DNA from 3 places in the Pseudoduganella sp. GW821-FHT11H04 genome. Region 2 is predicted to be linked to each of the others. Evidence: predicted binding sites of a transcription regulator. Region 2 holds the regulator's gene; each other region holds the start of a gene.

Region 1 (10,091 bases), on a different contig from region 2:
GGCCAGCCGCCCCTTTCGCAGCAAATCCAGGCGCTGGAGGCCGAGGTGGGTGCGCGCCTTTTCGACCGCAGCAAGCGCTGGGTGCGGCTGACCGAGGCGGGCAAGCTGTTCCTGGAGGATGCGCGGGCGATCCTGGCGCAATCCGATCGCGCTGCGGAACGGGCGCGGCGGGCGCAGCGCGGCGAGGCGGGCGAGCTGCGGGTGGGCTTTACTTTCTCAACGCCTTTCACGCCGCTGTTTTCGCGCACCATCCGCCGCTATCGCCAGCTTTATCCGGACGTGGCGCTCACCTTGCATGAAATGACCACGCTGCACCAGATCGATGCGCTTGAGGCGCGCAAGCTGGACCTGGGCTTTGTGCGTCCGCCGGAAATCGCGCTGCCGGAACAGCTGTCGCTGACGACCTTGCGGCGCGACGCGCTTTTGCTGGTTTTGGCGAGCGATTCGCCCCTGGCGCGTAAGCGCAAGGTGAAGGTGGCGGATCTGGCGGCGCTGCCGTGGGTGATGTATCCGAAAGAATCAGGCGTTGGCATCAACCACGCGATCATGGGCATGTGCCGGGCGGCGGGCTTCGTGCCGCAAGTGGCGATGGAGGCGGGGGAGGCGGCGACGATTATCGGTCTGGTCGCGGCGGGGATTGGGGTGTCGGTGCTGCCTTCGCCGTTCCAGTCCATGCATCTGGAGGGGGTGGTGTATCGGCCGCTGGATGATGCGGCGGCGACTACTTCGCTGCAGCTGGCGCAGCGGCGGGCGGATGGTGGGGCGTTGGTGGAGGCGTTTGTGCGCGTGGCGTTGGAAGAAAACCGGTAGACCGGTGTCTGACCCGCAGGGTCAGACACCTTCTGCTCGCCGGCCACTTGCACCGGCTTGAACCACGGTCTGGGAGACCGTACAGTGTCTGACCCCGTGGGTCAGACACTGGTTTACCGGGTTTCAGTCGTAATCGGCGTCGAGCTCGGAGCCGGCGTAGTTTTCCAGCTCGGTCCACAGCGTCTTCATCGCGAAGCGGCCCGGCAGCTTTTGCAGCACGGTGCACGTGCGGCGATACAGTTCGATGCGGTTCAACAGCACGGGACGATGCTGCTCCGGCACCGCAGCCACCAGCGCTTCATAGCCCGCCTCGTAATCCGGCTTGGCCTTGCGCACAGCTTTCACGAAGCGTTCGAACTCCTTCTGGCCGGTGCGGGCAACGATTCGTCCGCCGCCTTCGACCGCGAAGATGATCGCCAGCGCAATCACGCCTTCCGCATTCAGGTCCGGATCCTTGATCGCGCCTTCCGCATTATGGCGGCGCAACCAGTTCGCCAGCCGAACCACGGCCTGCACTTCCTGCCGCTGCTTCAACTGGGTCTGGTACTTGGAAGGGCCGTCCCAATTGGCGCTTGGCTCGGTGAAGCAGATGTCGAAGAACAGGTCGCGCAAGCGGCGCTGTGAATACATCGGGTCATTATCGTATTCGCCGATCAGCGTATCTTCCGGCATCGCAGCCAGGTCTTTCAGCTGGCGGAAGCCAGCCTGGAAGGCCATCTCCGCGCCCTGCTCCACCAGGAAGTCCAGCGCCAGCTCGTCGGAATCGACGGTCAGCACCTGCTCCAGGCCGAGCGACACGCCGCCAACGGTCAGGTTGACCGCCTTCTGGATGCCCTCCGCCGTGCGGTTATTGGTGAACTTGTCCGCGACCATGGCCGTGATGCCGCTCAATTCTTCTGCCAGGATGACGGCCGCATCTTCGCGGTCGTCGCCTGGCAGCAGTTTGATGGCGCGGGTCAGTCGCGGCAGGCTTTCTTTGACGAGTGCGGGCAGCATCAGCCGAAGATCCCCGTACCGATCGAGCGGCGTGCGCGTTCGCGGCCGGTGCCACTGCGGGTGGTCGGCACTTGCTTGCGCAGGCGGTACAACAGCTCTTTGGTGGAACGCTGCAGGTGCTCCGGTTCTTCGTCCGGGTCGTCGCTGAATTCCGCGTCGGCCAGGTCGGCGCTGTGGCGGAATTCCGGGAACAGTTCGAACAGGGCGCGGTCCCATCCATCTTCATTGGCTTGCGCCAGTGCGACGGCAACCGGCACGATGTCGTTGTCGGACGCGGTCTGCCCGGTCAGGTAGGCGCCTTTGGAGATCACCTCGCCCGCCACTTCCAGCACTTCTTTCGGCGCCAGCGAGAACAGGATGGCGAAGGCGGTGCAGCCCCAGTCGGTGGCAGACGCTTCCTTCAGCAGCTCGGCGCGGCGCTCTTCGTCTTCAGTGCCGAAGACGACGCCGTGGATGTGGGCGAACAGCGATTCGGCGATGCGCTCCGGATCGTCTTCGATCATGTCGTCCGGCCAGGTGGCGGCCAGGTAGGCCAGGCTTTCAGCCCACTGCTTCGGCGGCACCAGCAGGGTCGCCAGCGACATCTTGCCGCCGTCGAAACCGGACATGTGCAGCGCGGTCACGTGCGGCGGCAGCTCTTGCAGCACTTCCACCACGGCCAGGTCGCCGTGGGTGTCGGCCGCTTCGGCAAAGGCGCGCTCGGCGTGCTCCAGGGAGCCGGCCAGCACGAGTTCAGTGACCTGCTTGCGAATAGCTGGCAGATTCTTGTCGGTCATGCTTAATCCTCCTGCTGGTCAAAGATGCCGGTGAAGTCGTCGGTTGCGACATCATCCGCGTAATCGTCTTCATCATCGCCCTCGTCGCCTTCAGCCAGGCGGTCAAGCGAAGTGTCCTCGTCGTCCCACATGCGCGGATGCTTGTGCAGCAGCGCGGTGATGATGGCCTGGCGCGCCAGGTCCGGGTGGTTCTCTTCCAGCGCTTCCAGCAGCCCAGCCGCTTTCGGGCAGGTGGCTGCGCCGAACACGCGCGCCGGGTCGCCGTACTCGAAGTCTTCGGCGTCGGCAAAGGCAGCCTTCGGGTCGTGGAATTCAATCACGTCGACCAGGGCGAAAGCCATCATATTTAAATCGTCGATGCCGCCGCCGCTCAGGTATTCGTTGCGCAAGGCTTCGACCATCTTCTTGTAGTTCTTATGGTCGGGCGGATCGCCGAGGATGCCCTCGATCTGCCCTTCCAGTTCGCGCGCCTGGTAGGCGAACTCTGGGTGTACTTTTCTCATTTGCTGCTGCTTTCTCTTGAATCAGGCGGCGGGGATCGTCACGCCGTTGACGCTGAAGACGGAACGCCACTGTTGGTAGGCTTCCGCTTCAGGGTCGATGATGATGCGGTGGTGCACACTCTGGTTGTATTCTTCCCGTTTTTCGGGATCGGACAACACTTCGTAAGCTTTGACGATGGCCTTGAAGCGGGCGTCTGCACCCGGTTCCTGGTTGCGGTCCGGGTGGAAACGCATGGCCAGGGAACGGTAGACCTTCTTGATTTCCTCGTCAGAGGCATTGGGCGCGACACCGAGCACATTATATAAATTTTCCATATTGCAACTCCGGGCCGGTTTTTAAACGCGTAAGGACGAATTATCCTATAAAATGCCCTGTTTACGCTGAATATCACCCTAAAACCGGTAAACCAGGGTACGACCCAAGGGTCGGACCCTGTCTAATCAACAGCCGAGGGATTTGGTTTAAGGCTTTTGATCTTCGACGAAAGTCAAAGGCTCTAAACCCAAACCCCTGGCGGCGGAGCTGACTGGGTCTGACCCTGCGGGTCTGACCCAGGTTTACCGGGTTTAAAGAACTAAAACATACATGAGCAACGACAAAAAAACTGCTGCCCCGGCCCCTGCGCCGAATTTCCTGCGCAATATCGTTGAAGCCGACCTGGCCTCCGGCGCGCATACCCGCGAAGGCCTGCCTCCGGTCATCACCCGCTTCCCGCCGGAGCCAAACGGCTACCTGCACGTTGGCCACGCCAAGTCCATCTACACCAACTTCGGCCTGGCGCGCGATTTCGGTGGCCGCTGCCACCTGCGTTTCGACGACACAAACCCTGAAAAAGAAGAACAGGAATACGTCGATTCCATCATGGACAGCGTGCGCTGGCTCGGTTTCGACTGGGACTTCAAAGGCCCGGTCGGCGCCGGCAACCACCTGTACTTCGCGTCGGACTACTTCGACAAGCTGTACGAGATGGCCGAATACCTGATTAAAGTGGGCAAAGCCTACGTCGACAGCCAGAGCGCCGCCGACATGGCCGCCAACCGCGGCAACTTCACCACCCCTGGCACCAACTCGCCATTCCGCAACCGCTCGGTCGAAGAAAACCTGCAGCTGTTCCGAGATATGAAGGCCGGCAAATACAAGGACGGTGAACACATTCTGCGTGCCAAGATCAGCGAAGACGCCATGTCCTCGCCGAACATGAATATGCGCGACCCGGCGATCTACCGTATCCGCCACGCCCACCACCACCGTACAGGCGACGACTGGTGCATCTACCCGATGTACGACTACACGCACCCGATCTCGGACGCGCTGGAAAACATCACCCACTCGATCTGCACCCTGGAGTTCCAGGACCACCGTCCATTCTACGACTGGCTGCTGGAAGTGCTGTCCGAGGGCGGTTTCTTCGCCAAGCCGGTGCCGCACCAGTACGAATTCGCGCGCCTGAACCTGACCTACATCGTCACCTCCAAGCGCAAGCTGCGCCAACTTGTGGAAGAAGGCATCGTGGACGGCTGGGACGATCCGCGCCTGCCGACCATGGCCGGCATGCGCCGCCGCGGCTTCACCCCGGAAGGCATCCAGCTGATGTGCGAACGCACCGGCGTGACCAAGTCCGACGGCTGGATCGACTTCGGCGTGCTGGAAGGCGCCGTGCGTGAAGACCTGGATCCAAAGGCTCCACGCGCAATCGCCGTGCTGCGTCCACTGAAGCTGATTGTCGAGAACTTCCCGGAAGGCCAGTCGGTCGAGTGCACCTCGCCGGTCCACCCGCACCATCCGGAACTGGGCCACCGCACCTTCCCGTTCACCCGCGAACTGTGGATCGAAGAAGAAGACTTCATGGAAGTGCCGACCAAGGGCTATTTCCGCTTTACCCCGCCCGTGGGCGATCAGCCGGGCGCGCGCGTGCGCCTGAAGTACGGCTTCGTGGCCGAATGCACCGGCTACGACAAGGATGAAAACGGCAAGGTCACCGCGGTACGCGTGAAGTACTTCGAAGATTCCAAGTCCGGCACCCCGGGCGCGGACACCTACAAAGTCAAAGGCAACATCACCTGGGTCAGCGCCGAAGCAGCCCTGGAAGCGGATGTTCGCCTGTACGATCGCCTGTTCACCGACGAGAAGCCGGACGCCGGCGGCAAGGACTTCAAGGAATTCCTGAACCCGAAAGCGCTGGAAATCGTGAAAGCCTACCTGGAGCCTGGCCTGAAGGACGCAGCCCCGGAGCAGCGCTTCCAGTTCGAGCGCCACGGCTACTTTGTCGCCGACCGCGTACTGTCGCAGCCAGGCAAGCCGGTCTTCAACCGCATCGTCACCCTGAAAGACAGCTGGACCAAATAAACCAGCCTGTTTGTGGTCAAAAAGCCGCCTCCGGGCGGCTTTTTTTCATGTTGGTTTGATTTCAATCAAAGTGGTATTTTTGCAACTTGACCTTGAACTGGGGAAATTCTTATAGTCAGGCAATGTCCCGCCTCCAGTTCAGCTTGCTCGCCCCCGCCAAGCCCTTGTGGTGGCTGGGTGTCGCGCTATCGCTGGGCGTTGGCGCCAGCCTCTACACCGTAGCGACCCGCTCGGTGGAAAGCGAGGCACGCGAGCGCTTCCAGAACCAAGCCCGCAATACCCAATTCAATATTAATGCCAGCATCAAGGCTTATACCGACGTGCTGCGCGCCGCCGCCAGCTACTTCCAGGCCGGCGGCGAAGTGACCCGGGAGAGCTTCCACCGCTACGTGCGCGGCCTGGACCTCGAACACAATTACCCGGCTATCGACAATATCAACTTCGCCGAGTATTACACGCAAGCCCAGCGCCCGGCGGCGGAAGCACACCAGCGCCAGCTGAACGACAGCCTGTATCCGGAATACCGGCTCCATCCCGGCGGCCAGCGGCGCGAATACGCGGTGCTGACACTGATCGAGCCGCTCGAAGGCTTTGGCGACCGCTATGGCCTGGACATCGCGGCCCGCCCCGGCGTAGCGGAGGCGCTGTTCACCGCCCGCGACCAGGGCATCATGAGCAGCTCCGGGCAACCCATCCCACTGCGCAGCGCCCCAAGCCATGTCGGCATGGCCATGCGCATCCCGATTTACCGCAACGGCATGCCGATGGCGACCATCGCCGAACGCCGCGCGGCCTGCGTTGGTTCGGTGGGCCTGGGCTTCAGCGTGCCGCGCCTGGTGGAATCGGCGCTCGGCGAAATGCCGGTGCGTGCGGTGCGCGTAGCCCTGCGCGACGGAACCAGCGACGGCAAGCCGGGCACATGGCTGTTCGACAGCCAGCCCGGCGCAGTCAGTGCGAACGGTGAGCATTTCATCACGGCCCTGCCGGTGCAATTCCATGGACGCACCTGGCAAGCCCAGTTCAGCGTACCGAAACTCGCGCTGTATTCGCGCTTCGACCAGTTCCTGCCCATGCTGGCGGCGAGCATGGGCTTTGGCGCCAGCGTACTGATTTACGCGCTGTTCGTCACGCTTGCTTCATCCCGCCGCCGCGCCCTGAAAATGGCGCGGGCCATGACGCGCGAACTGCGCGACAGCCAGGCGCGCTTGCAGCTGTCGCACCATCGGCTACGCCGCCTCGCAGCCCACGCTGACCATATCAAGGAAGAAGAACGCAAACGCATCGCGCGCGAGATCCATGATGACCTGGGCCAGAACCTTCTGGCCCTGAAAATCGAAGCCGACATCCTCGCCACCCGCACCGAAAAGACCCACCCTCGCTTGCACGCGCGGGCGCGCGCCACGCTGCACCAGATCGACAACACCATACGCAGCGTCAGGCAAATCATCAACGACCTGCGGCCGAACGTACTGGACTTGGGCTTATCGGCGGCAGTGGAATGGCAGATCGCGCAGTTCCGCCTGCGCTCCGGCATCAAGTGCGAATTCGTGGAAGATGCGGTAGCCGACCATGGCGTTGATGACCACTGCGCCACGGCCTTCTTCCGCGTGCTGCAGGAGTCTTTGAGCAACATCCACAAGCATGCCGGCGCCAGCGTCGTGCATGTTGAACTCCATCAGTCGCACGGCATGCTGCGCATGACCATCAGCGATAACGGCATCGGCATCAACACGGCCAGCCGGCATAAGGCTGGCTCCTTCGGCCTGGTCGGCATCGAGGAACGCATCAGCCTGCTTGGCGGGAATTGCACTATTAATAGCCTCACCCACGGTGGCACCACCGTCAGCATTGCCGTCCCCATCGGCTATCGCATTGCCCCGGCCGAAGACATGCGTCTGAGCGCTTAGGCTCTTATACCACTCGGTAGGAAAAGACCGCGCCGTTGTTGATCCTTATCAAACTCTCTTTCCCCCGCTCAGCAAAAATGCATTTGTAACATTTGACGACGCGACAAGCTATTGATTTAAAAGGAGCTTATGCTGTGTTGTTTATGCCGCGCACGCTTAAATTGTTACTTGCATTGGCGGGGGCGAAGTCTATACTTGAGCTAGTTGATCTACATCAACACGCGTTCCCAACTCCGAACGCCACAGATGCCCTGGCAACAAATACCAGCCCCCTAGAACGGCGTCTTTTCTCTCTCCTTCGGTCTTAAATACGTTCACTTTAAAGGGATGTCACTCATGATTTCAGCTGAAAGCTTCAAGGCTATTGCCGACCTCGATCTGGAACCTATCAAGGTGAAATTGATGCATGTGGAATCTGGCGAAGGCTGGTCGCTGGAAAAGGTCAATGCTGTTGAATTCGAATACCGCCGCTTCCTCTACCTGATGAAAACCTTCCCCAACGAGCAGACTGCTCCGTTGATGGATGTCGATATTTTCTGGCATTACCACATCCTCGATACGATGAAGTACTTCATCGATTGCGAGAATGTGTTCGGGTATTACCTGCACCACTTCCCATACATTGGCCTGCGCGGCGAAGATGACGAAGAGGCGCATGAGCGCGTCGGGAATCGCATGAAGGAATTGTATGAAGAGACCTTCGGCGAGGATTATTTGCGTAGCGCAGTCGCCTACTCGGGCCGCGTTGCAGCACCAGCCGACGAGGCGCAAGTGGCTTACTCTGGCCGCGTAGCCGGCGAACAAGTCGCTTACTCGGGCCGTGTCGCCGCCGAAGCCGGCGCGCAAGTCGCTTACTCGGGCCGTGTCGCTGCCGAAGCGGGACCACAAGTCGCTTACTCCGGCCGTGTCGCCGCGAACGCCGCGCCTCAAGTTGCGTACTCGGGCCGTGTCGCTGCCGAAGCCGCACCGCAAGTCGCGTACTCCGGCCGTGTCGCCGCGAACGCTGCACCGCAAGTGGCCTACTCCGGTCGCGTAGCGGTCGCTTACTCTGGCCGCGTGGCTGTCGAAGCCGCGCCACAAGTCGCGTATTCGGGCCGCGTAGCCGCAGAAGCGTCGCCGAAAGTCGCCTACTCGGGCCGCGTGGCAGCCGAAGCACAGACCGCCTACTCGGGCCGCGTAGCAATTGACGCGAAAACGGCCTACTCCGGCCGCGTGTCCACTGAAGCGAAAACCGCCTACTCCGGCCGCGTCAGCGCCGAAGCCCAGGCTGCATCGCAAAACCTGTTCTATTCCGCCCGCCCACGCCTGGCAGCATCCTGATCCCGGCTATACGAGCAAATAAAAACGGCCGCCACCTGCTAGCAGGTGCGGCCGTTTTTACGTCCGGGCGAAAACTTAGTGCGCCATCAGGTCGCGCAGTTCGCGGATGCTGAAATCGCTGATTTCATGCATACGGATCAGGATGGTCGCGCCGATAGGCAGGGTGTTGTGACGGATCTTGGAGATCACAGGTGGCGCAACTTCCAGGGCACGGGACAGAGCGGCATCGTTTTTCAGCTGCAGCTTTTCAATGATGGCGTCCAGAACGCGGTTTGGATTGTAAGACGACGAGGCAGTAATTTCTTTCAGAGAGCTCATGACTAGTACTTTTTCAATATGTTGCGCAGTCGCAACAAAATTATTGGCGGAATTTTCGACAAAGAGCGCCAGAAAAAGCCGTTATTGACGCAATTTTCGGCACACGGACGTAATCATACACCGTTTTATTGCCGTTCGCTTAATGCGGGGCAACTGTCGTGAGATTTTGATAGATTCTAGCGCGCAAAGCTGTGCTAGGAATTAAGGTAGTTTAACAAAAAGGCTACTTTTGGTCGTTTCTTGCCAAAGTAAAAGGCAAACAGAGCCAGGCAAACGTGACCCAGACCAGGGCCGGAGGGAGATACATCAGGGCTGCCGGCATGGGAGTGTACTCCGGACGCCAGTCAAGGCGGCGCCTGATTTCCTCCGGCGAAGGCGGCGGCAGATGGGCATGGCCGCGCTGGGAAAGATAAACGCGGACTTGCTCCTTGGTGGGGTGGCTATACATGGCGGCCTCCTTGGCAGACATTGGCACAAGATAGCGCCTGCAGCATCACAAGCGCTTGATGCAACTCAAAGCTGCTGCAACATCCGGATACAGCAGCCGTACCTGTAATTCTTCTTTCAGGCGCCGATTTGCCAGCCTGCGCGACTCCGACATGAAGGACAACAGTGTCGGCGCCACCGCCTGCGCCAATGCGGCACGATCCAGGCGTGGTGGACGCGGCAAGCCGAAATGATCGGCCACCATGTCGAAATAGTCCCCCATTTTCAGTTCCGTGTCATCCACGGCGTGATAGATCCGGTTCGCCGCGCCACGCCTCAGTGCGGCAAGCACCACCCGCGCCAGGTCGTCGGCATGTATATGGTTGGTATAAACATCATCTTCCGCCCGCAAGGCCGGTGTGCCCTGCTCCAGCCGTTTGATAGGAAGGCGGTCAGACGCGTAGATGCCCGGCACCCGCAGGATCGACAGGCGCCCCTGGGAGCGGCGCGCCCAGCTCCGCAGCACGCTTTCAGCATCGACCCGCCGCAGCGCCCTGGCATTGCGGGGCGCCACCGTCTGGGTTTCATCCACCAGCCGCCCGTCCAGGTCGCCGTACACCCCTGTGGTGCTCACATAAACCACTTGCGCCCGGTCAGGTAAAATGGCGGTCACATTGCGGGTGCGCCT
Region 2 (10,091 bases):
CTGATCAAGCAAGGTGCTGACAGCCAGCAGGCTGTTTCCGATTGGGGTATTCAGTTCATGCGCCACGCCGGCAACGAGGGAGCCCAGGGCGGCGAGTTTTTCACTGCGGACCAACTCTTCCTGCGCTCGCTGCAGGTTGCCGAGCGAGTCGGCAAGTTCGCGGTTGGTATCGGCGATCTGGCGCGTGCGTACGTTGACCAGGTCCTCCAGTTCCAGTTCGCTGCGTTTGCGATCCGTAATGTCGGTGGAGACACCGCCTAAGGCCCAGATCTGGCCGAATTCATCGATCAGCGGGAATTTCTCGGAGATATAGGTGCGCGGCCCGCCTATAGTGCCGGCCGAGGTTTCTTCGTGGCTGGAGGCGCGGCCGCTTGCCACGACGGCGCGATCGGATTGGCGTACGGCTTGCGCCATCTCAGGAGCGAAGAGGACGTCGTCCGTGTTCCCAAGTGGTTCCGGCGATCCTGGTGGTAGCAGCATGCGGAAACTGTGGTTAACCATCAGGTAGCGGCCATCGAGGTCCTTCACGTAAATCACGGCCGATGATTTCTCGACGATGTTATTGAGAAGTGCCTGGCTGCGGCGCAAGGCCGCATCGCGCGCAGCGATTGTGGAGAGCATGGCGTTGAAGGCGCTTGCAAGCCTGCCTACCTCGTCCTGGCTTGCGACCGGCGAACGCAGGTCGTAGCGCTGCTCGCGTGTAACTTCGTCAGCGACGGACGAAAGTGCGAGCAGCGGCGTGGTGACCAGGCGACGCGAACTCCAGGAGTAGAGGATGCCACCGAACGATAAGGCAAGGAAGACTACGCCGAGCACCAGGCCATATTGGCGCATCCGTTCCAGGGTAGATGGCAGCTGGTATTCGAGCGCCAGGTATCCGACTGTCTCGCGTTCAAAGCGGATCGGGGACAAGATCGAAAGCTCGTAACCGTCGAAAATGTGCCCGCTTTGTTCCAGCGGCCCTGGCCAAACGCACGGCGCCGCACGATCTCGATTGAAATGCGCGAACACGCGTTTGTCGGCGGTGTATAGGCAGGCTTGGGAAATCTCGGGGCTGGCGCGTAATGACTCGAGTTTGCGGACAGCGCTGCTGCGGTCAACGAAATTCAAGTCGGCATCGAAATTGATCGCCAACAAATCACTACGGCTGCTCATTTCGCTGACGATGCGGGGACGGGCTACCAGCACGTCATAACTGGCGAGGGCAAACAGTGCTACCAGCATCGCCGCAATCGTCGTAAAGAGAGACACCAGCAAGTATTTACGCTGGAGTCCCAGATCACGGAAGAAGCCTTGGAAGCTTTTCATTCGGGGTAGTTCCCATTTGCATCCGAGTAACTATCTTAGCCCAGTTGGCAATGTCACTACAAGCATGCGACATGCGGATGCAAATGTTGCTAAGTTTTGCGTATGACGGAACAGCACGCGCAGAGTGGGGCTGAGGAACCCGCGCCATCTTCAGAGGATGCGGCAGACAGTCGCGCCGGTCAGCCGCGCGCACCGCTCGGCGAGTGGCGTGGTCCAGCCTTCTGGATGGCTTGCGGCGCGCTGTTGGCGGGACTGGTGGGCGGGGTTGTTGTCCTCTTTGAGCGCGTAGCGGTGGAGCGCGACATGATGGCGGTTGCCGCCACGCTGCCGGCGCCGGTCACGCCATCTCCCGCAAGCGTAGTGCAGTCGCTCCCTGCCGGCCAGCCCGCCGCAGTACAGGCTGCGGCAGAAATCTCTCCCGCATTGGCGCCTGCGAATTCGCTGGCGTCGCAGCCATCAGCCGCTTTGTCGGCGCGCCACGCGCCGGTCCGGCGCCAGGTTGCGCGTCGCACAACCGCTCCGGTGTCGCAGCGCAGCGTTGGCGTGGCGCGCGTCACAGCGGCCAAGCCTTACGTGAAGCCGGACACGTCGACGCTACGCAAGCGTGCGGCGTACGAACAAAAATATGCGGGAGTCTTCAGGCGCTGTCCCGCGCCTGGGATGCTGGGTGCTGTCCAATGCCGGCGTAATATCTGCAACGGAGCAGAGGGCAGGGGGGCGGCGTGCAAGCCCTATGTAAGGAAGCCGCGTTAAGCTGCCGGCAGGGTAATGAAGGCGCGCTGATGTTCCTGCAGTTCCTGGCACGCAAGACAAGTAGCGGCACTGGGCTGCGCATGCAGGCGTCCCGACGAAATCGCCAGGCCGCAGCGCTGGCATTGGCCGAATGTCCCGTCTTCCAGCCGTGCGAGGGCGGCATCAATTGCCGCCACTTCGGCGGAATCACGTCCTGCCAGCACCTCGCGCCGCTGGCGCAGGACGGCAGTCCAACGGTCAAATTCATCAGGTAACATGGCTGGTCTCCATTTTTGGAGCCACTTTAACGGGCATCGTGAACCCCGTCACCAAGCCCGCATGACCTAGGTCAAGTTTGGTCAAGATATACAGGAAAGCCCCAGTTTGGCCACTTGCCCACGGGGGCGCTACAATCATAGGATGACAGGATTTGACAACCGACAGGACCCGGCCTTGACCCATTCAACGATTGCGGAACGCAGCCTGCAGTGGCTGCTGGCATCGGCCACAGATGCAATGCTGATCATCGACAAGGACGGCCAACTGGTCCTGGTCAATCCAGCCCTTGAAACCCTGTTCGGATACGGTCCCGGCGAATTGCAAGGCAAATCACTGGAGGCCCTGATCCCGGAGCGCTTCCGCCACGGCCACGTCGGCCTGCGTGGCAGCTACTTCGAGCGCCCGCACCCGCGCGCCATGGGCGCAGGGGTCGAACTTTTCGCCACCCGCAAGGACGGTACCGAATTCCCGGTCGAAGTAAGCCTGTCGCCGCTGCCTGACAATGATATGCAGCCGATGGTGATGGCGACCATCCACGACATCAGCGCCCGTAAGCAAGCCGAGCGCGCGCTGCAGGAGAGCGAAGCGCGCATGCGCGCCATCTTCGAGACGGCGGTAGACGCCATCATTACCATCGACGAACGCGGCACGATTGACCGCGTAAACCCGGCGGCCGAGCGCATGTTTGGCTATCCCGAAGCCGAAGTCGTGGGCAAGAACGTCAAGATCCTGATGCCCGCGCCGCACCGCGAAGCGCACGATGGCTATTTGCATCATTACCTGACGACGGGCGAAAAGCGCATCATCGGCAAAGGTCGCGAAGTCCAGGGCCAGCGCCGCGATGGCAGCCTGTTCCCGATGGATTTGGCCGTGACCGAGATGTGGCTGGGCGGGCGCCGCATGTTCACCGGCCTGGTGCGCGACATCACGGAGCGCAAACACGCTGAAGAAAAGGCCCAGCAACTGCTGCAGGAGCTGACCAGCGCCAACGAAGAACTGACCAATTTCGCCTACGTCGTTTCGCATGACCTGAAGGCGCCGCTGCGCGGCATCGGCTCGCTGGCCGACTGGCTGGCCCACGACTACAGCGACAAATTCAACGACGAAGGCAAGGAGCACATGCGCCTGCTGATCAACCGTGTGCACCGTATGGGCGCCCTGATCGACGGCATCCTGCAGTACTCACGCGTTGGCCGCATCAAGGAAGCGGCCGTACCGGTCAAGCTGGACCAGCTCGTGGCGGAAGTGGTGGATTTGCTGGCGCCGCCGGAAAATATCAAGGTCACCGTCATGCCCGGCATGCCGACCGTGGTCGGCGAACCGACGCGTATCCAGCAGCTGTTCCACAACCTGGTATCGAACGCAGTCAAATACATGGACAAGCCACAGGGCGAGGTCGCGGTGGGTTGGACCGATGAAGGCGACCAATGGCGCTTCCACGTGACCGACAACGGCCCAGGCGTCGCCGAACGCCACTTCGAACGCATTTTCCAGCTGTTCCAGACGCTGGCGCCGCGCGACCGGGTCGAGAGCACTGGCGTCGGCCTGGCATTAGTGAAAAAGATTGTTGAAATGTACCAGGGCAGGGTGTGGCTGGAGTCCGAGTTGGGCAAAGGCACCACTTTCTATTTCACCCTGCCAAAGAAAAGAAAGAACAAGGAATGAATAATACGAGCAAGCCAATCCTGCTGGTTGAAGACGATCAGGTCGATGTCATGACCATCATGCGCGCACTTAAAGAAGTCCACGTGGGCAATCGTGTCGTATCGACTGAGAACGGCGAAGCAGCACTGGAATACCTCCGCGAACCAGGCAGCGAGCAGCCTTGCATCATCCTGCTGGACCTGAATATGCCGATCATGAACGGCATCGAGTTCCTGCAAAACATTAAGCAGGATCCAAACCTGCGACGCATTCCTGTCGTAGTGCTGACCACATCCGAGGAGCAGCAGGACAAGATGCGAAGCTTCGACCTCGGCGTGGCCGGCTACATGACCAAGCCCGTCGACTACCGCCAGTTCGTTGAGGTGGTGCGCTCGATTAACCTGTACTGGACCATCAGCGAGCTGCCATGAGTACGGTAAGGGTCCTGATCGTCGAGGACGATATTGTTGACCGCATCGCTTGCCGCCGCGCCTTTGCGCAGGCGCCGGGCTTCAGCTGCGAGCTGCTCGAAGCGGAAAGCGGCCAGGATGGTCTTGATATCGCGCTGCGCGAAAAGCCCGACTGCATCCTGCTCGACTACCACTTGCCGGACCTGACTGGCCTGGAATTCCTGGCTCGCCTGGCCGCCGACCAGGGCGAACCTCAGCCCACTATGCCCGTGATGATGCTGACCGGCGCCGACAGCGCCACCGTAGCGGCGGAAGCCATGCGGCGTGGTGCGCGCGACTACCTGGTCAAGGACAGCGATGGCCGCTACCTGGATTTCCTTGCCGGTGCCATTGACCGCCTGTTGCGTGAACAGCGCCTGATCGATGAGAAGCTGCAGGCCGAGCGTGTGCTGCGCCAGTCGCAGAAAGAGCTGCGCGAGCTGGCCGCCTACCAGGAAAAACTGAAAGAACACGAACGCACCCGCATTGCCCAGGAAATCCACGATGAACTGGGTGGCCTGCTGACCGGCATCAAGGCCTATATCTCGGTGGCGATCGAGCGCGGCGGAGAACAGTCCGACCCGCTTTTGAACGACGCCGCCAAGCTGGCGCAGGACGCGATTGAAACCGTGCGCCGCGTGATCACCGACCTGCGCCCCAGCGTCCTTGACCAACTGGGCATCTGGCCCGCATTGGAGTGGTACTCGGAGCAGGTGGCCCAGCGCAGCGGGTTGCAGTGCAGCTGCAACATCACGCCCGCTGCAATGGCTCTGGAACTCGATGCCGAACGTAGCACCATGCTGTTCCGCGTAGCCCAGGAGGCGCTGACCAATGTCGTGCGCCATGCCGAAGCGAGCGAAGCGCGCTTGATTGTGGACCGTGATGGCGACTGTGTCGTGCTGCGAGTCGAAGACAATGGCAAAGGCATCGAGAGCGCCGGCCTGTCCGACCGCGAATCGTGGGGCCTGTTCGGGATGCACGAACGCACGCGCCGCTTCGCCGGCGAGCTGAATATCAGCGGCAAGGCGGGGCAGGGTACGACCCTGCAACTGCGCCTGCCTTTGGAGGATAAAAATGGGTGACAAGATCACCGTATTGCTGGTCGACGACCACGCTATCGCGCGCAACGGCGTGCGCCTGATGCTGGGCACGGCGACCGATATCAGCGTGGAGGGCGAAGCCGGCAACGCCGTGGAAGCCATGGAACGTGCGGCTGAGCGGAGTTTCGACGTCGCTTTGGTCGACATCAAAATGCCGGGCAAGAATGGACTGGATTTGCTGAAATGCCTGCGCAGCGAATACCCGCGCATGGCGGTGCTGGTGCTCAGCACCTATTCGGAAGAGATTTACGCCGTGCGGGCGCTTAAGTCAGGCGCCTCCGGCTACCTGACCAAGGATGCCCCGACCTCGACCCTGATCGAGGCCGTGCGCAAGGCGGCATCCGGCGGCAAGCATGTCAGCCCGGCTCTGCTTGAAAAATTGGCAACCCTGGTTGGGGGCGGCCCAAGCGGCGACCACGAGGAGCTTTCGAACCGTGAGCTGGAAGTTTTCAAGCTTATCGCCCAAGGCGAGTCGCTGGTTCGCATAGGGGAAAAACTACATTTAAGCCCGAACACGGTGACCACCTACCGCAGCCGCATCCTCGAGAAAATGGGCATGTCCAGCAATGCTGAGCTGACGCGCTACGCTCTGGAGCATGGACTGATCTGATGCCTTGTAGGGGATCCACTACAACAACTACACAGGATGCTTGATACCGGGAAATGATGCCGAGGGAGATACTTCTCCCATCGAAAACAAGGAGCAGCATCATGAGCCCGGTCATCCCAATCACCCCTGCAAACGCCACCAAATCCTGCGCACCAGTCGCTGCAAAATGCTCGCTGTGCAGTTTCAATCGACTGTGCCTGCCGCAAGGCCTGGCCGAAGACGATGTCGCCCGCCTTGACCAGATCATCGCACGCCGCCGCCGCGTGGGGCGCGACGAGCCGCTGTACCAGACCGGCGACAGCTTCCACAGCCTGTACGCTGTGCGTTTTGGCCACTTCAAGACCGTCCAGGTGAATCAGCGCGGCGAACAGACGATTGGCGGCTTCCACATGGCCGGCGACCTGCTGGGCATGGAAGCGATCGGTAACGGCCAGCATTCCTGCAATGCTGTGGCGCTGGAAGATAGCGAAGTGTGCGAAATCCCTTTCAGCCGCCTGCAAGAATTAGTGATGCAGATCCCGGGCCTGCTGCAGCAATTCCACCGCACCATGAGCCGCGAAATCCAGCGCGAGCAGTCTGTAATGCTGTTCCTGAGCCATATGCGCGCCGAGCAGCGCCTGGCCATGTTCCTGCTCAACCTCGCGGGCCGTTATGCCCAGCGTGGCTACTCCTCGACCAGTTTCCAGCTGCGCATGTCGCGTGAAGATATCGGCGGCTACCTCGGCCTGACCGTGGAAAGCGTCAGCCGCCAACTGGCCCGCCTGCGCCAGGATGGCTCGATCGTCCTGAATAACCGCGACCTGCGCATCATCGACCGCAACAAGCTGGAAGTCATGTCTTCCGGCGGCATGGCGCAAGAATACGCGGCCGTCGCCTGATCCACGAACCAGCTTTCTCACCTGTAGGGGGTGTATGGGGCAGCTCAGCTGCCCCTTTTTTATGGTTCTTCACGGAATAGCGAGCCCATAGTTCCCGGTATTTCGTGAAGAACTTCTTTATTGCAGCGCGAAGACTTCTTTGGCGGCCATCAGGCCGTTCAGGGCGGCCGGGAAGCCGGCGTAGACGGCCATCTGCATGATGGTTTCCACGACTTCGTCACGCGTCACGCCGACGTTGAGCGCAGCCTGGATGTGGACTTTGAGCTGGGGCGTTGCATTGCCCATTGCCGTTAGCGCGGCGACAACCGCGATTTCACGGCTTCTCAGGTCGAGGCCGGGGCGGGAATAGATGTCGCCGAACGGGAATTCGATCAGGTAGCGGGCAAAATCCGGCGCGATCTCGGCCAGGCTTGCTACAACGCGTTCTCCGATCTCGCCATCGATCTCACGCAGTTTTTCGAGTCCGCGCTCGTAACGGTTTGGGTTGGTGGTCATCAGCAATTCCTCCATTAGTGGTTGAACCTGACGCCAGGGACTGCTCCAAAGAGCGGTAATGCTCGACTTTCCACTGCAGCGTGGCGGCCGATTGCCGCAACGTTTCGATTTCCGCGAGCACGTCCTCCAAATGCTGCTCCAGCATCTGGCGCCGTTCGCCGGCCGTGGAGTCCCCAGCGCCACGTAGTTTTGCGAAAGCCTGCATTTTGCCGATTGGCATATGCGTGGCTCGCAGACGCAGCAGGAATTCGATCCAGGCAAGGTCGGAGGCCGCATAGCGCCGCTGGCCGCCAGCCGCGCGGCCAACCGGGGCGATCAGGCCGATACGCTCGTAATAGCGCAGCGTGTGGGCGGTAAGGCCGGTGCGTTTGGCGACTTCCTCTATGCTCAGATGGGATTCCATGGGGTGATCTTAGAAGTTCGAGCGCGCTCTAAGTCAATCACTTTATTACGCCAGGCGAGATGCTGCAACCGCCAGCGCCAGGTCCATGGTGTTGATGTGGGCTTCGATCCAGTCCGGTAGCGTGCTGATGATCTGGCGGGCGGTGGTTTCGTCGTCGTCGCGCAGCAGGCGCAGGACGCGGGAGATGCGTTCCAGCAGGTTGCCGTGGGCGGCACGGTGCGCCTGGGCCGCAGGATAGGCGATGCGCTCCATCAGGCCGTTTTCCGCCCGAAGGTGTTCGATGAACTCTTTCGCGAGTTCGCGGCAGGCCTCGTCGAAGGCTGGACGCGGCATATTTTCCATTGCGTCGAGCATGTCGAAAACGATGCGGTGCGATTGGTCGAGTTCGGGAATGCCTAATGCCAGGTCGGGGCCGAAGACGATGGAATCCATGGTAGCGCTCCATATTGGGGAGCGCTAATTGTGCCGTCCGGAAACAGGACGGCACATGATCCAGGTCAATTTTCGGGGGTGTTACATGAAGCGGTCGAGGATCTTCTTGCTGTGCTTGTCCAGCGTGTACTGGTCGCGGATCAGGAAATGGATGCCGTGGCTGTCCGACACCAGCAGCGACACGCTGCCGATGCGGCGGATGTCTTCTTCGCCGCGCAGGACGAATTCGGTCTCGCCGCGGTCGGTCTCGACCTTCCAGGTGGATGGGCAGGCGTAGCTGCCGACGTCGACGATGCGTTTGATCTCGGGCATGAACTCACGGCCAGCCAGCTCTTCGCGCACCACGTCGGCCATTTCCGGCGACAGGTCGGAAATGCGGTCCAGCCAGGCCACTTCCTTGCCGTCGGTATTGACCAGCGACAGGCCTTCTTCCGGGGCCTGGATAGGGAAGGCGCGCACAGGGGACACGCTTTCGTGCAGAACGCCGTTGGCGTCGATCAGGTTCAGCTTGCCGAAACTGTCGCGGCTCAAAGTAAAATTAATCATCTTCACGGCTCTTTGCTTTGTCATCCATGTCGGTATCGACGTTACGTGCCTGCGCCTGGTAGAGGCGGAAGTAGGCGCCTTCCTTGGCCATCAGCTCTTCGTGCGGGCCTTCTTCGACCACCTTGCCGCGGTCCATCACCACCAGGCGATTGGCGCGCTGCAGCGTGGACAGGCGGTGCGCAATGGCGATCGTGGTACGGCCGGCGACCAGGTTGTCCAACGCTTTCTGGATTTCTTTTTCGGTTTCCGAGTCGACCGACGCGGTGGCTTCGTCCAGAATCAGGATGCGCGGGTCGATCAGAAGTGCGCGTGCAATCGAAATACGCTGGCGCTCACCACCGGACAGGCCTTGGCCGCGTTCACCGACCATGGAATCGTAACCTTGCGGCAGGCGCAGGATGAAGTCGTGGGCGTGCGCAGCGCGGGCTGCCTTCATGATCTCTTCACGGGTCGCATCCGGCTTGCCGTAAGCGATGTTCTCGGCAATCGTGCCGAAGAACAGGAAGGGCTCTTGCAGTACCAGGCCAATATTGCGGCGGTAGTCGGAGACCGCGAAGTTACGGATGTCGACGCCGTCCAGCAGAATCGCGCCTTCGGCCACGTCGTAGAAGCGGCAGATCAGGTTGACCAGGGTCGATTTGCCCGAGCCCGAATGGCCCACCAGGCCAATCATTTCGCCAGCCTTGATCTCCAGGTTCACGCCGCGGTTGACCGCGCGGTTACCGTAGCGGAAGCCAACTTCACGCAAGGTGATGTCGCCGCGGACTTTCTCGACCTTTGCCGGCTGTGCCGGATCCGGCACGCTCGATACGTGGTCCAGGATGTCGAAGATACGCTTGGCGGCCGAGGCGGACTTCTGCGTCACGGACACGATGCGGCTCATGGAATCCAGCTTGCCGTAGAAGCGGTTGGCATACAGGACAAAGGAACTCAGGACGCCGACGGTGATGTTGTGCTTCGAAATCAGCCAGATGCCGAACACATAGATTACCAGGATGCCCAGTTCGGTCAGGAACGACACGGTTGGCGAGAACAGCGACCATACTTTGTTCAGCTTATCGTTGACGGCCAGGTTGTGTTTATTCGCGGTACGGAAACGGTTCGCTTCACGTGTTTCCTGCGCAAAGGCCTTCACAACGCGAATGCCGGGAATGGTATCGGCCAGCACATTGGTCACTTCGCCCCAAACGCGGTCGATCTTTTCAAAGCCGGTAC
Region 3 (10,091 bases), on a different contig from region 2:
ACGTAGAACTCCACCTTGGTCACGCCGACGTTGTCGCTGGCGTTGGCGCTGAAGGTGATGGTGCCGCTGGTGCCGCTGCTGCTTGCGCTCACGGTCGGCGCGGTGGTATCGCCGCCACCGCCTGCCCCCTGGGTTACCCACACCGGCGCCGACCACAGGATATTGCCGTCGGACTGGGTCACCTTGGCGTAGTAGAAGTGGGCGCCATCGGCCGGGGTAATCGTGGTGTTCGCGGTAGACGCGAGCAGAGTCACGGTGCCGTTGCGGCCAGGGACGCCTTCATAGATTTCCGAGGTTGACACGGTCTTGCCGCTGCTGCTGGAGAAGTTCGCCACCAGGTTCAGGGTGCCGGTATTGTTGAAGCGCTCGCCCATCATATGGCCGTTGGCGGTCAGAACCAGTTGCGAAGTCTTGTCCATGGTCGCAAACACACGGCGGGCGCGGATCGCGTCCATGAAGGCGGTGGTGCTCAGGGCAGTGCCGTTTGGGATCAGAACGCCGGTACGGTTGGTGTAGGACGCGCCCCAGTTGGCGCAGTGGTTGTCCTGGTCTGTGCTGAAGGCGACGTGGAAGCCTGCTTCCAGCGCTTTCTTGCAGGCGCCTTCGTAATTGCTGCGGCTCGTTTCGGTCTCGGTGGTGTTGGTCGAGAAGGCGGAAGTGTTCATCACTTCGCACATCGCCATGGCCTCGTCGCCGTCTGCCGTGTAGCCAAGCGCCACGCCGTTGACCAGGAATTGGCCGCTGGTCGATGGGTGGTTGAACTGGCCCAGCCACCCGCGCTGTTTCATCAGGGTGTACAGGCTGGCGTAATCGTTCTTGGCGGTGTACGTATCGGCGAGCAGTTGGCCGGAGCTGTTGCTCTCCCAGCCCAGAAGCTCGTTCGAGTTGAAGATGTTCATATGGCCGCCATTGGAAATGACGCCCCATTCCATGCCGTAGATCGCCAGGAAGTCAGGGTTGGCGGCATTGAAGTTCGCTGCCATGCTCAGGCCGGACTGGTACAGCGCCTTGGCCGTCGCCGGATTGGCGGAGGTGTTGGTGGAATCCGAACCGTCGTACATGTGGTTATGCTCGGACGCCATCAGGAAGTCCAGGCCATGCGCCTTGGCGTAGTTGAACGCGTCGGTCGGGCTGTAGGCCGCCGATTGCGGATTCTGTGCGCCGGTGCAGCTGGACAGCGCGCCGCCGCCGTCACTGTGGTTTGTCTGGCTGTGCAGGTTGCCGAAGTAGACGGTGTAGGGCAGGGAGGATGGCGCGGCGGCCATGGCCATGATGGCTGGGGCATCGGCGCTGGCCTGCTGCGGCTGTGGCTTTGGCTGGCCGATGGCGATTTCCCATTCCTGTGTTTCCACTTCGGCTTCGGGTGCGGCCAGGCGGCGCAGTACCGCATCGGTGCCGGATGCGATACCGCGCTGGGTATCTTCCGACATGGCGCGCAGGCGTGCCTTGTATATGCCGCTGGCCAGCGCGTTACGGCGGTTGCGGCCGGCCCATTCAACGTTGACGGACACGGGCTTGTCTTTCAGTTGTTCGACGCCGGTCCAGCGTTCGACCACATTACCGTTAGGTGCGACCACTTCCAGCACCCAGCTGACTGCCTGTGCCTTTTCTGCGTGAGGGAAGCTGAATTCGAGTTTAAAGCTGCGCGCCTCGTTGGCGCCGGCGACAGCGCGGTAAGGCGCGTGCAGCGTGGCTTCGAATTCCTGGTGGTCGGCGGTGGACGCCTGTGCGGTACCGATAGTGGCCAGCGCTGCGGCCAGTGCGAGTTTGCGAAGTGCGAAAGTCATGGTTTTCCCCGTGCTGTGATAGTTGGCGAGAATATGCAGCAGCACGGTACGGCGGACAAATACGGAAATCCTTGGCGATTAAGACGAAGGCCTTATATACCGGTTTGAATTGTCCCAATTTAAACAAGACGTCCGGATTGTCCGAATTTGCATGACTAGTGTGACGGAACGGTCATAAATCTCCTAGCGATGGTGTTTGCGGCTGTGGCGTATTAGCCGCAGCTTACTGTGGCCGGAACACCAGCACCGGCACCGGAGTATTCAACAGCACGCGATGCGTTTCGCTCCCCAGCAACACGCCGCGCACGCCCTTGTAACCATGAGTCGCCATCGCGATCAGGTCGCAGCCGTAGTCGATCGCCGTCGCAACGATAGTTTCGAAAGGCTGGTCGGAACGGCGCTGCACCACGTCGCACGGCACGTTGTAGTCGTTGGCGACCTTGGCCACTTCATCCAGCACGGCTGCCGAATGGACTTCGCTGTCCTTCAGGTAGACGCCGCGTGTGTCCTCCAGGATTTCCGGGTGGTAGGTGAAGATGTGGAACTCCGGGATCACATGCAGGGCAGTGACGCGCGCCCCGGCTTCATGGGCAAACTTGATGGCAGAATGCAGGGCGGCGCTGGACGCCGGCGATCCGTCGGTCGGGAAGAGGATATGTTTGAACATGGCTGGCTCCCATCGGGTTGATATAGGCAGTTTCCGCGCCGTGAGGGGGCCTTGCCATGACCTGGGTCAAGTTTCGATTTGGTAGTGCTAGAATGTTCAGATGCCAACCTTGACCGAACTTGAACATTTCCATCGCAGGCGCCAATTGCTGGGTGGTGCGTTAGCGCTACCGGCCGTGGGACTCGGCGGCGCCTTGCTGCCATCCCTGGCCCGTGCGGCCGATCCCCTGGTGGTGGGCGGCCTGCCAGTTACCTGCAACCTCACGCTGCCAGTCGCCTGTAGTGCGCGCGGCGACGTTTTCGAGTACAGCAAATACAGCGGCTGGCCGGAGATCAAAGAATCCCTGATGACGGGCCGCATCCAGGCCGCCTACATGCTGGCGCCCCTGGTAATGGACCTTGCCGACAAGAAGATCCCGCTCAAGATCGTTTCGCTGGGCCACCGTTCGGGCGCCGTGATCATGGTGCGCACCGATTCGGCCTACAAGCGTTTTTCCGACCTGCGCGGCAAGCGTATCGCCATTCCAAGCCGCTTTGCGGTCGACTTCCTGTTCCTGCGCAAGATGCTGGCGCGCGAGAATATGTCGCCTAAAGACGTGCAAATCATCGAGATGGCGCCGCCAGACATGCCGGCCGCACTATATGCCAACGCGGTCGACGCCTACTGCACCGGCGAGCCATTCGGCGCCGCGGCCCAGAAAGCCGGCTATGCACGCCCGCTGTCGATGACCCGCGACGAGTGGCGCAACTATATTTGCTGCGTGCTGACCGTGCGCGAAGAATTGATCAAGTCAAACCGCCCACTGGTGCAGGACCTGGTGAACCACGTGCAGGCCGCAGGAAACTGGCTCGACGCCACGCCGGCGAACCGCGCCAAGGCCGCCAAAATAGCCTCCACGCGTAAGTTCTTCAACCAGGATCCGAAAGTGATCCAGTTCGTGATGGACAATCCGGCCGACCGCGTCACCTACGGCGACTTGCGCATGATCCGTTCGGAATTCGATGAGCTGATGCAGCTCTCGATCGAAGCCGGCACCCTCAAGCGTCCCGTGGCCTATGAGACTTATGTGGACGAGAGCTTCGTCAAGTCCATAAAACCTGTCAGCATCGCCCTATGATCCAACGCAGCCTGTTCGCACTGCTGCTGGCCGCAGCGGGCCTTGCCCACGCCGCAGATAAGCTCAAATCGGGCACCTTCGATCCGCCCCGCATGGCGCCGCAGATCGCGCAGAAAGCCGCCGACGGCAAGGATTTCGCGCTCGATAAATACCGCGGCAAAGTGGTGGTGCTGGAATTCGGCTACACCAGCTGCGCCGACGTATGCCCGGTTTCCCTGGCGCTGCTGAAGCAGGCCCGCGAACGCCTCGGCCCACTGGCCGATAAGCTGCAGGTGGTCTTCATTACCGTCGACCCGCAGCGCGACACTGCGCCGAAGCTGAAGGCTTACCTTGAGCAGTTCGACCCGAGCTTCGTCGGGCTGACTGGCAGCGAAGCGCAGATGGCCGCCATCCGCAGTGCCTACGGCATCTCGGCGACGAAGAAAATGGTCGAAGGCAGCAAGACCGCCTACACCATGGGTCATTCGTCCTACCTGTACTTTATTGATCCGCAAGGCAGATTGCGCGCGCTGATGCCGTTCGGCCGCCCGGCAGACGACATTGTGCACGACGTGACTTTGCTGGCGCAGGGCAAATGAAGCGTCGGCTGGCCGTCATTGTCTTGCTGCTGACAGCCGCCGTTGCGGGCGCGCTTGGCTGGGCCGCGTACGCGCCGATCCAGGCAGTCTCGCGCGACGCCCTGTTCGAGATCCCCAAAGGTACCTGGGCACGCCGCATGGCGGGAGAGAAAGCGGAGATCCTTCCAGACACCATCACGCTGGTGCTCGGCGTGAATGACGTTCTCCTGCTCCGCAACAGCGACACCGTGCCCCAAATCTTTGGCCCCGTGCTGATCATGCCGGGCCAGGATTTCCGCCTGCCGTTCGAGCAGGCCGGCGATCATCCCTTCGCCTGCACCGCCCACGCCAGCGGCCAGATGACGGTCGTGGTCAAGGCCACACCGCAAGCTGGCTGGCAGCGGCTGCAATGGCGCCTGCAATTTTTGATATCGAAAGCCGCATGGAAAGACTGAACAAGATATGGCCGCCGCTGGCGGTGCTGGTGGCGATTGTCGCTGTCTGGTGGTACGCGGTCGTCGCCACCGAAAGCCTGATTTTCCCGACGCCTGCGCAAGTGGTCACCGGCACCATGGAGCTGGTGGAGGATGGCAGCCTGTGGGAGCACATTGGCGCTTCGCTGATGCGGGTGGGGATGGGCTTTTCGCTGGCGACCGCCGTGGCGATTCCGATGGGGCTCTGGATGGGACGTGTGGAAGGAGCGTTCCGTACACTGAACCCTGTATTCCAGATCTTGCGCCCGATCTCGCCAATTGCCTGGATTCCCGTGGCTATCCTGTGGTTCGGTGTTGGCAACGCCTCGCCAGTATTCCTGATCTTTATCGCGGCTGTGTTCCCGATGATCGTGCAGACGGCAGCCGGCGTGCATACCATTGAAAAGCGCTACCTGCGTGCGGCGGAAAACTTCGGCGTCTCACGCGCAAAGCTGTTCCGCCAGGTGATTGTGCCGGCCGTGCTTCCGGAGATCATCGTCGGCATGCGCATTTCGCTCGGCGTAGCCTGGCTCGTAGTGGTGGCGGCGGAAATGATTGCGCTGCGCTCCGGACTGGGCTACCTGATCATCGATTCGCGTAACGCAGGCAACCGCTATGACCTCGTCATCGCCGGCATGATCATCATCGGCCTGATTGGCCTGGCGCTGGACGGCATCATGCGTCTGTTGGAAAAACTCAAAGTCGTAAGGTGGCGCTATGGACGCTAAGATTGTCGTCAACAAGCTCAGGAAAAAGTTCAACGCGCTGCCGGTGGTCGACGGGGTCGATTTTTCAATCGCCGATGGCGAGTTCGTGGCGATTGTCGGGCCTTCGGGCTGCGGCAAGTCCACGCTGATGAAGATCGTCGCCGGCTTCGAGCATCCCGACGAAGGTTCTGTGAAGATCGACGGCCATCTGCTGGTCAAACCAAGCCCGAAAGGCATCGTGATCTCGCAGCACGGATCTGTCTTCCCGTGGCTAACGGTGCAGCAGAACCTGATGTTCGGCTTGAATGGCAATGATCATGGCGACAAAGCGGCACTGGCCGATCATTACGCCGAAATGGTGGGCTTGAAGGGTTTCGAGAACGCCTATCCGCACGAGCTGTCCGGTGGCATGCTGAAACGCGCCGAGATCGCGCGTGCGCTAGTGGTCAAGCCCGAAATCCTCTACATGGACGAGCCATTCTCCGCGCTGGACGCGCTGATGAACCTCAAGATGCGCAATGAGCTGCTGCGCGTGCTGGCGGAGGAACGCCACACCGTGCTGCTGATCACGCACGATGTGGAGGAGGCGATCTACCTGGCCGACCGCATCTTGGTGCTCTCGCCGCGCCCCACCCGCATCCAGGCTAGCTTCAAGGTCGAACAGCCGCACCCGCGCAAGCTGTCCAATCCGGAGCTGCAACAATTGAAAGAAGACATCCTCTCGCAACTGGGCTTATAAAATGCTGAAACTCATTGGCAAGCAAACTTCGATCAATGTACGCAAAGTACTGTGGACGCTGGCCGAAACAGGCATGCCATATGAGCGCATCGAATGGCAGCCGGAACACGCGGCACTGAATCCGAACGGCCTGGTGCCGGTGCTGGTGGATGGCGATTTCGTGCTGCGGGAGTCGAACAGCATCTGCCGCTACCTGTGCAGCAAGGCAGGGCGCCACGATCTCCTGCCACTTGAGCCCCAGGCCCGCGCCCGCGTCGAGCAATGGATGGACTGGCAGGCCACTGACCTGAATGCATCCTGGCGCTACGCCTTCATGGCGCTGGTGCGCCAAAGTCCCGCCTTTACCGACCCAGTGCAAATCGCAGCCAGCGCCGAAGCATGGACCCGCAACATCGGCATCCTCGACCGCCATCTGGCTCTCGGTGGCCCGTTTGCCGCCGGAGCGCAGTTCACGCTGGCCGATATCGTCCTCGGCCTGTCCCTGAACCGCTGGCTGATGACCCCCATCGAACGTCCGGACTACCCGGCCGTCAACACCTACGTCGAGCGCCTGCTTGAGCGCCCCGGCTACAGAGAATTCGGCCGCAACGGCATCGCTTAAGCGTCGCGCAACAGCAGGCGGTATTCGCTCGGTGTGACGCCGACCGTGGCGCGGAACTGGCGAGTGAAGGCGCTGTGGTCGGCGTAGCCGCAAGCCTGCGCAATGTCGGACACGCTCGCATCGCCGGCCAGCATGCGTGATGCCGCTTCGAGCCGGGTCTTGATGATCATCTGGCGCGGCGTGAGGTGGAAGATACGTTCGAAATAGCGTTCGATCTGCGCCACCGACATATGCGCGGTGCGCGCCAGCTGCGGCAAGCTCAGGGTCTCGCCGTATTTGTCATGGATTAGACGGACCGCATCGGCCACCTTGTGATAGGCCGGATTCTTGTGGTCTGCCATCGCCAGGTCGCGCGACACGCCGGCCAGGCCCACGATGGCGCCGTGGGCATCGCGCAGGGGGCGCTTCTGGGTCAGGCACCAGCCGGGATCGCGGTTGGGATAAAGGTGCAGTTCGAGCTGGTCTTCGATTTGCACTCCTTCGTCGAGGACGGACTGGTCCTGGGCCTGGAAGCGCTGGCCCAGCGGCGCGGCAAAGACTTCATTCGCCGTTTTGCCCAGCAAGCCTGCCTTGTCTTTCATGCCGCAGCGGCGGGCCAGGGTTTGGTTCACCACCACGTAGCGGCCTTCACGGTCTTTGATAAAGAACACCACATCTGGCAGGGCGTCGAACAATGGCTCGGAGAAGAAAACGTCGCCTATCCTGGAAGCCAGGTCGTTGCGCGCCGCGCTATGTAAAAGATGTGCTGTCATGCTGCTCTCCCGATGAATTTGTCCATTTTTACACGATTGTGCAGATTTCGTCATCATCAGCGTCCTTGCGATGCAAGACGGAGGCCCTGGGAAGGCATAAGATGTGAAGCATGAAAACCATAGCCATTATCGATTCCCACACCGGCGGTGAACCGACCCGCCTGGTGATTGACGGCGGCCCAGATTTGGGCAGCGGCCCTCTGAACGAACGCCTGTCGCGCTTCCGCAACGAACATGACGGCTTCCGCTCCGGCGTAGTGTGCGAGCCGCGCGGTTCGGACGTCCTGGTGGGTGCGCTGTTGTGCGAACCGCATGCACCCGATTGTGCCGCTGGCGTCATCTTCTTCAACAACGTCGGCTACCTGGGCATGTGCGGTCATGGCACCATCGGCCTGGTGGCGTCGCTGGCCTTCATGGGGCGCCTGAGTGCGGGCGTGCACCGCATCGACACACCGGTTGGCGTGGTGGAGGCGCAGCTGCACGAAGACGGCAGCGTGACCGTGAATAATGTGCCATCGTGGCGCAAGGCTGCCGGCGTGCCGGTCGAGGTGCCTGGCTACGGCGTGGTGCGCGGCGATATCGCCTGGGGCGGCAACTGGTTCTTCCTGGTGTCCGACCACGGCCAGCAGCTGGACCTGGCAAATGTGCGCCAGTTGTCCGACTACACCACTGCCATCATGGATGCACTCGAAGCGCAGGGCATCACCGGCGATAACGGCGCGCTGATAGACCATATCGAACTCTTTGCAGATTCCCGCAGCGGCTTGGGCGACAGCCAGAACTTTGTACTGTGCCCGGGCAATGCCTACGACCGCTCGCCATGCGGCACCGGCACCAGCGCCAAGCTGGCCTGCCTGGCTGCCGACGGCAAACTGGCCGAAGGTGAAGTTTGGCGCCAGGAGAGCATCGTCGGCTCCGTGTTCGAAGGCTCGTATCGCCTTGATGGTGACCGCGTGCTGCCTAGCATCCGCGGCAAGGCCTGGGTCAATGCAACGTCGACCCTGGTGCTGGACCCGAGCGATCCGTTTGTATGGGGCATTCGCTGATCATGAAACCTGACGTCCTGATCGTCGGCGCGGGAATAATCGGCGCTGCATGCGCTGATGCCTTGTCCGCGCAGGGCTTACGCGTGACTGTGATCGAACGCGATGCAGTTGGCAGCGGTGCTACGGCGGCCGGTATGGGCCACCTGGTGGCCATGGATGACAACGAGGCCGAGCTGGCCCTGAGCTCCCATTCGCTGGAATTGTGGGCGGACCTGGTCGAAGGCCAGCCGCAACGCCACGAATACAGCAACTGCGGCACCATCTGGGTGGCCGCCGATGACGAAGAATTGGAAGCCGCGCGCTCTAAGGCTGTAACGATGTCCGCACATGGTTTGCAATGCGGCGTAATCGGTGCGAAAGAGTTGTACAGCCTCGAACCGCAATTGCGTCGCGGCCTGGCCGGCGGCCTGCTGGTGCAAGGCGATGGCCTGGTGTATCCGCCCAAGAGCGCACGCATATTGCTGGCGCGGGCCGTCGCGCGTGGTGCCTCGCTCGTGATGGGCGAAGTGGTGGCGCTGGAGCAGGGCGGTGTTGTGCTGGCAGACGGCTCGCGCCTGTCGGCGGGGCAGGTTGTGCTGGCCGCGGGCACCCGTTGTCTGTCGCTGGCGCCGGATTTGCCGCTGCGCCCCAAGAAGGGCCACGTCATGATTACCGACCGCTATCCCGGTTTTATCCGTCACCAGCTGGTGGAGCTGGGCTATATCAAGAGCGCCCATGCTTCGGATGGAGAATCGGTGGCGTTCAATCTCCAACCGCGCCCGACCGGGCAAGTGCTGATCGGCTCCTCGCGACAGTTCGATACGGTCGACATGGCGGCAGAACCATCGATGATGGCGCGCATGCTGGCCCGTGTGGTTGAATACGTACCAGCGCTGGCAGGCTTGAACGTCCTGCGTTGCTGGACAGGCCTTCGTGCGGCAACGCCGGATGGCTTGCCGTTGATCGGCCCAGACCCTTCGCGCAGCAATGTGTGGCTGGCGACTGGCCACGAAGGGCTTGGGATCACAACCTCGCTCGCGACAGCTGAACTGCTGGTCGCACAGATGGTCGGCAGCCGTGCCGGCATCGATTCGCAACCCTACTTGCCAAGCCGATTCAGCGCGCAGGGGAGGGCATATGGCTGATTTCATCGCTCTGACCATCGACGGCTGCAGCACGTCCGTCAACGTCGGCACCACCGTCGCCGCCGCCATCGCATGCGCCGCAGCCATTGACGCGGCGGGCATCACGCGCCGCTCGGTCAGCGGGCAACCGCGGGCGCCGCTTTGCGGCATGGGCGTGTGCCAGGAGTGCCGCGTAACGATTAATGGCCGGGCCCACGTGCTGTCCTGCCAAACGCTTTGCCTGCCAGGCATGGACGTGAAGACGGGAGCAGCGGCATGACTGATTTCTTTGACATACTGATCGTCGGCGCCGGGCCCGCCGGCCTGGCCGCCGCCCACGCCGCAGCCAATGGATGCCGCATCGCCATCATCGACGACAACCCGCTCGCCGGCGGCCAGATATGGCGCGGCGGCCCAGCGAAACAACAAGACCAGCGCGCCCGCCAGCTATGGCAGTCGCTGGAAGCCGCGAGCAATGTGAGCTACATGCCCGGCACCCGCGTGCTGATGCAAACCCAACCCGGCGAGCTGCTGGTGCAAGA

What was found. The regulator FNR, encoded in region 2, switches genes on or off when oxygen is low (the NO sensors DNR and NnrR bind a similar motif). The targets are predictions, from matches to a motif close to TTGATNNNNATCAA.
Region 1: a site for FNR is predicted at 7,544-7,557, ahead of AC1RTP_RS13425 (glycine-rich domain-containing protein). Genes of this name have one in related genera too.
Region 3: a site for FNR is predicted at 2,511-2,524, ahead of AC1RTP_RS16675 (universal stress protein). Genes of this name have one in related genera too.

Annotation. Positions count from the first base shown of each region.
Region 1 is NZ_JBXARE010000005.1:77,270-87,360, forward strand. Features, by position in the region: gene AC1RTP_RS13390 (LysR family transcriptional regulator) at 1-810, shown strand, start outside; gene AC1RTP_RS13395 (hypothetical protein) at 934-1,806, opposite strand; gene AC1RTP_RS13400 (hypothetical protein) at 1,806-2,582, opposite strand; gene AC1RTP_RS13405 (hypothetical protein) at 2,585-3,085, opposite strand; gene AC1RTP_RS13410 (DnaJ domain-containing protein) at 3,107-3,400, opposite strand; gene AC1RTP_RS13415 (glutamine--tRNA ligase/YqeY domain fusion protein) at 3,672-5,432, shown strand; gene AC1RTP_RS13420 (CHASE domain-containing protein) at 5,555-7,339, shown strand; gene AC1RTP_RS13425 (glycine-rich domain-containing protein) at 7,676-8,659, shown strand; gene AC1RTP_RS13430 (hypothetical protein) at 8,735-8,977, opposite strand; gene AC1RTP_RS13435 (SDR family oxidoreductase) at 9,471-10,091, opposite strand, start outside.
Region 2 is NZ_JBXARE010000019.1:80,924-91,014, reverse strand. Features, by position in the region: gene AC1RTP_RS26300 (ATP-binding protein) at 1-1,308, opposite strand, end outside; gene AC1RTP_RS26295 (hypothetical protein) at 1,411-2,061, shown strand; gene AC1RTP_RS26290 (TraR/DksA family transcriptional regulator) at 2,058-2,318, opposite strand; gene AC1RTP_RS26285 (sensor histidine kinase) at 2,494-3,984, shown strand; gene AC1RTP_RS26280 (response regulator) at 3,981-4,394, shown strand; gene AC1RTP_RS26275 (sensor histidine kinase) at 4,391-5,494, shown strand; gene AC1RTP_RS26270 (response regulator transcription factor) at 5,487-6,122, shown strand; gene fnr (fumarate/nitrate reduction transcriptional regulator Fnr) at 6,224-7,000, shown strand; gene AC1RTP_RS26260 (carboxymuconolactone decarboxylase family protein) at 7,118-7,495, opposite strand; gene AC1RTP_RS26255 (MerR family transcriptional regulator) at 7,446-7,898, opposite strand; gene AC1RTP_RS26250 (bacteriohemerythrin) at 7,944-8,330, opposite strand; gene AC1RTP_RS26245 (cyanophycin metabolism-associated DUF1854 family protein) at 8,412-8,876, opposite strand; gene AC1RTP_RS26240 (cyanophycin metabolism-associated ABC transporter) at 8,869-10,091, opposite strand, start outside.
Region 3 is NZ_JBXARE010000007.1:29,169-39,259, reverse strand. Features, by position in the region: gene AC1RTP_RS16680 (CehA/McbA family metallohydrolase) at 1-1,787, opposite strand, end outside; gene AC1RTP_RS16675 (universal stress protein) at 2,011-2,454, opposite strand; gene AC1RTP_RS16670 (ABC transporter substrate-binding protein) at 2,555-3,571, shown strand; gene AC1RTP_RS16665 (SCO family protein) at 3,568-4,149, shown strand; gene AC1RTP_RS16660 (cupredoxin domain-containing protein) at 4,146-4,583, shown strand; gene AC1RTP_RS16655 (ABC transporter permease) at 4,571-5,329, shown strand; gene AC1RTP_RS16650 (ABC transporter ATP-binding protein) at 5,319-6,047, shown strand; gene AC1RTP_RS16645 (glutathione S-transferase family protein) at 6,049-6,648, shown strand; gene AC1RTP_RS16640 (helix-turn-helix transcriptional regulator) at 6,645-7,400, opposite strand; gene AC1RTP_RS16635 (4-hydroxyproline epimerase) at 7,511-8,446, shown strand; gene AC1RTP_RS16630 (NAD(P)/FAD-dependent oxidoreductase) at 8,449-9,570, shown strand; gene AC1RTP_RS16625 (2Fe-2S iron-sulfur cluster-binding protein) at 9,563-9,829, shown strand; gene AC1RTP_RS16620 (FAD-dependent oxidoreductase) at 9,826-10,091, shown strand, end outside.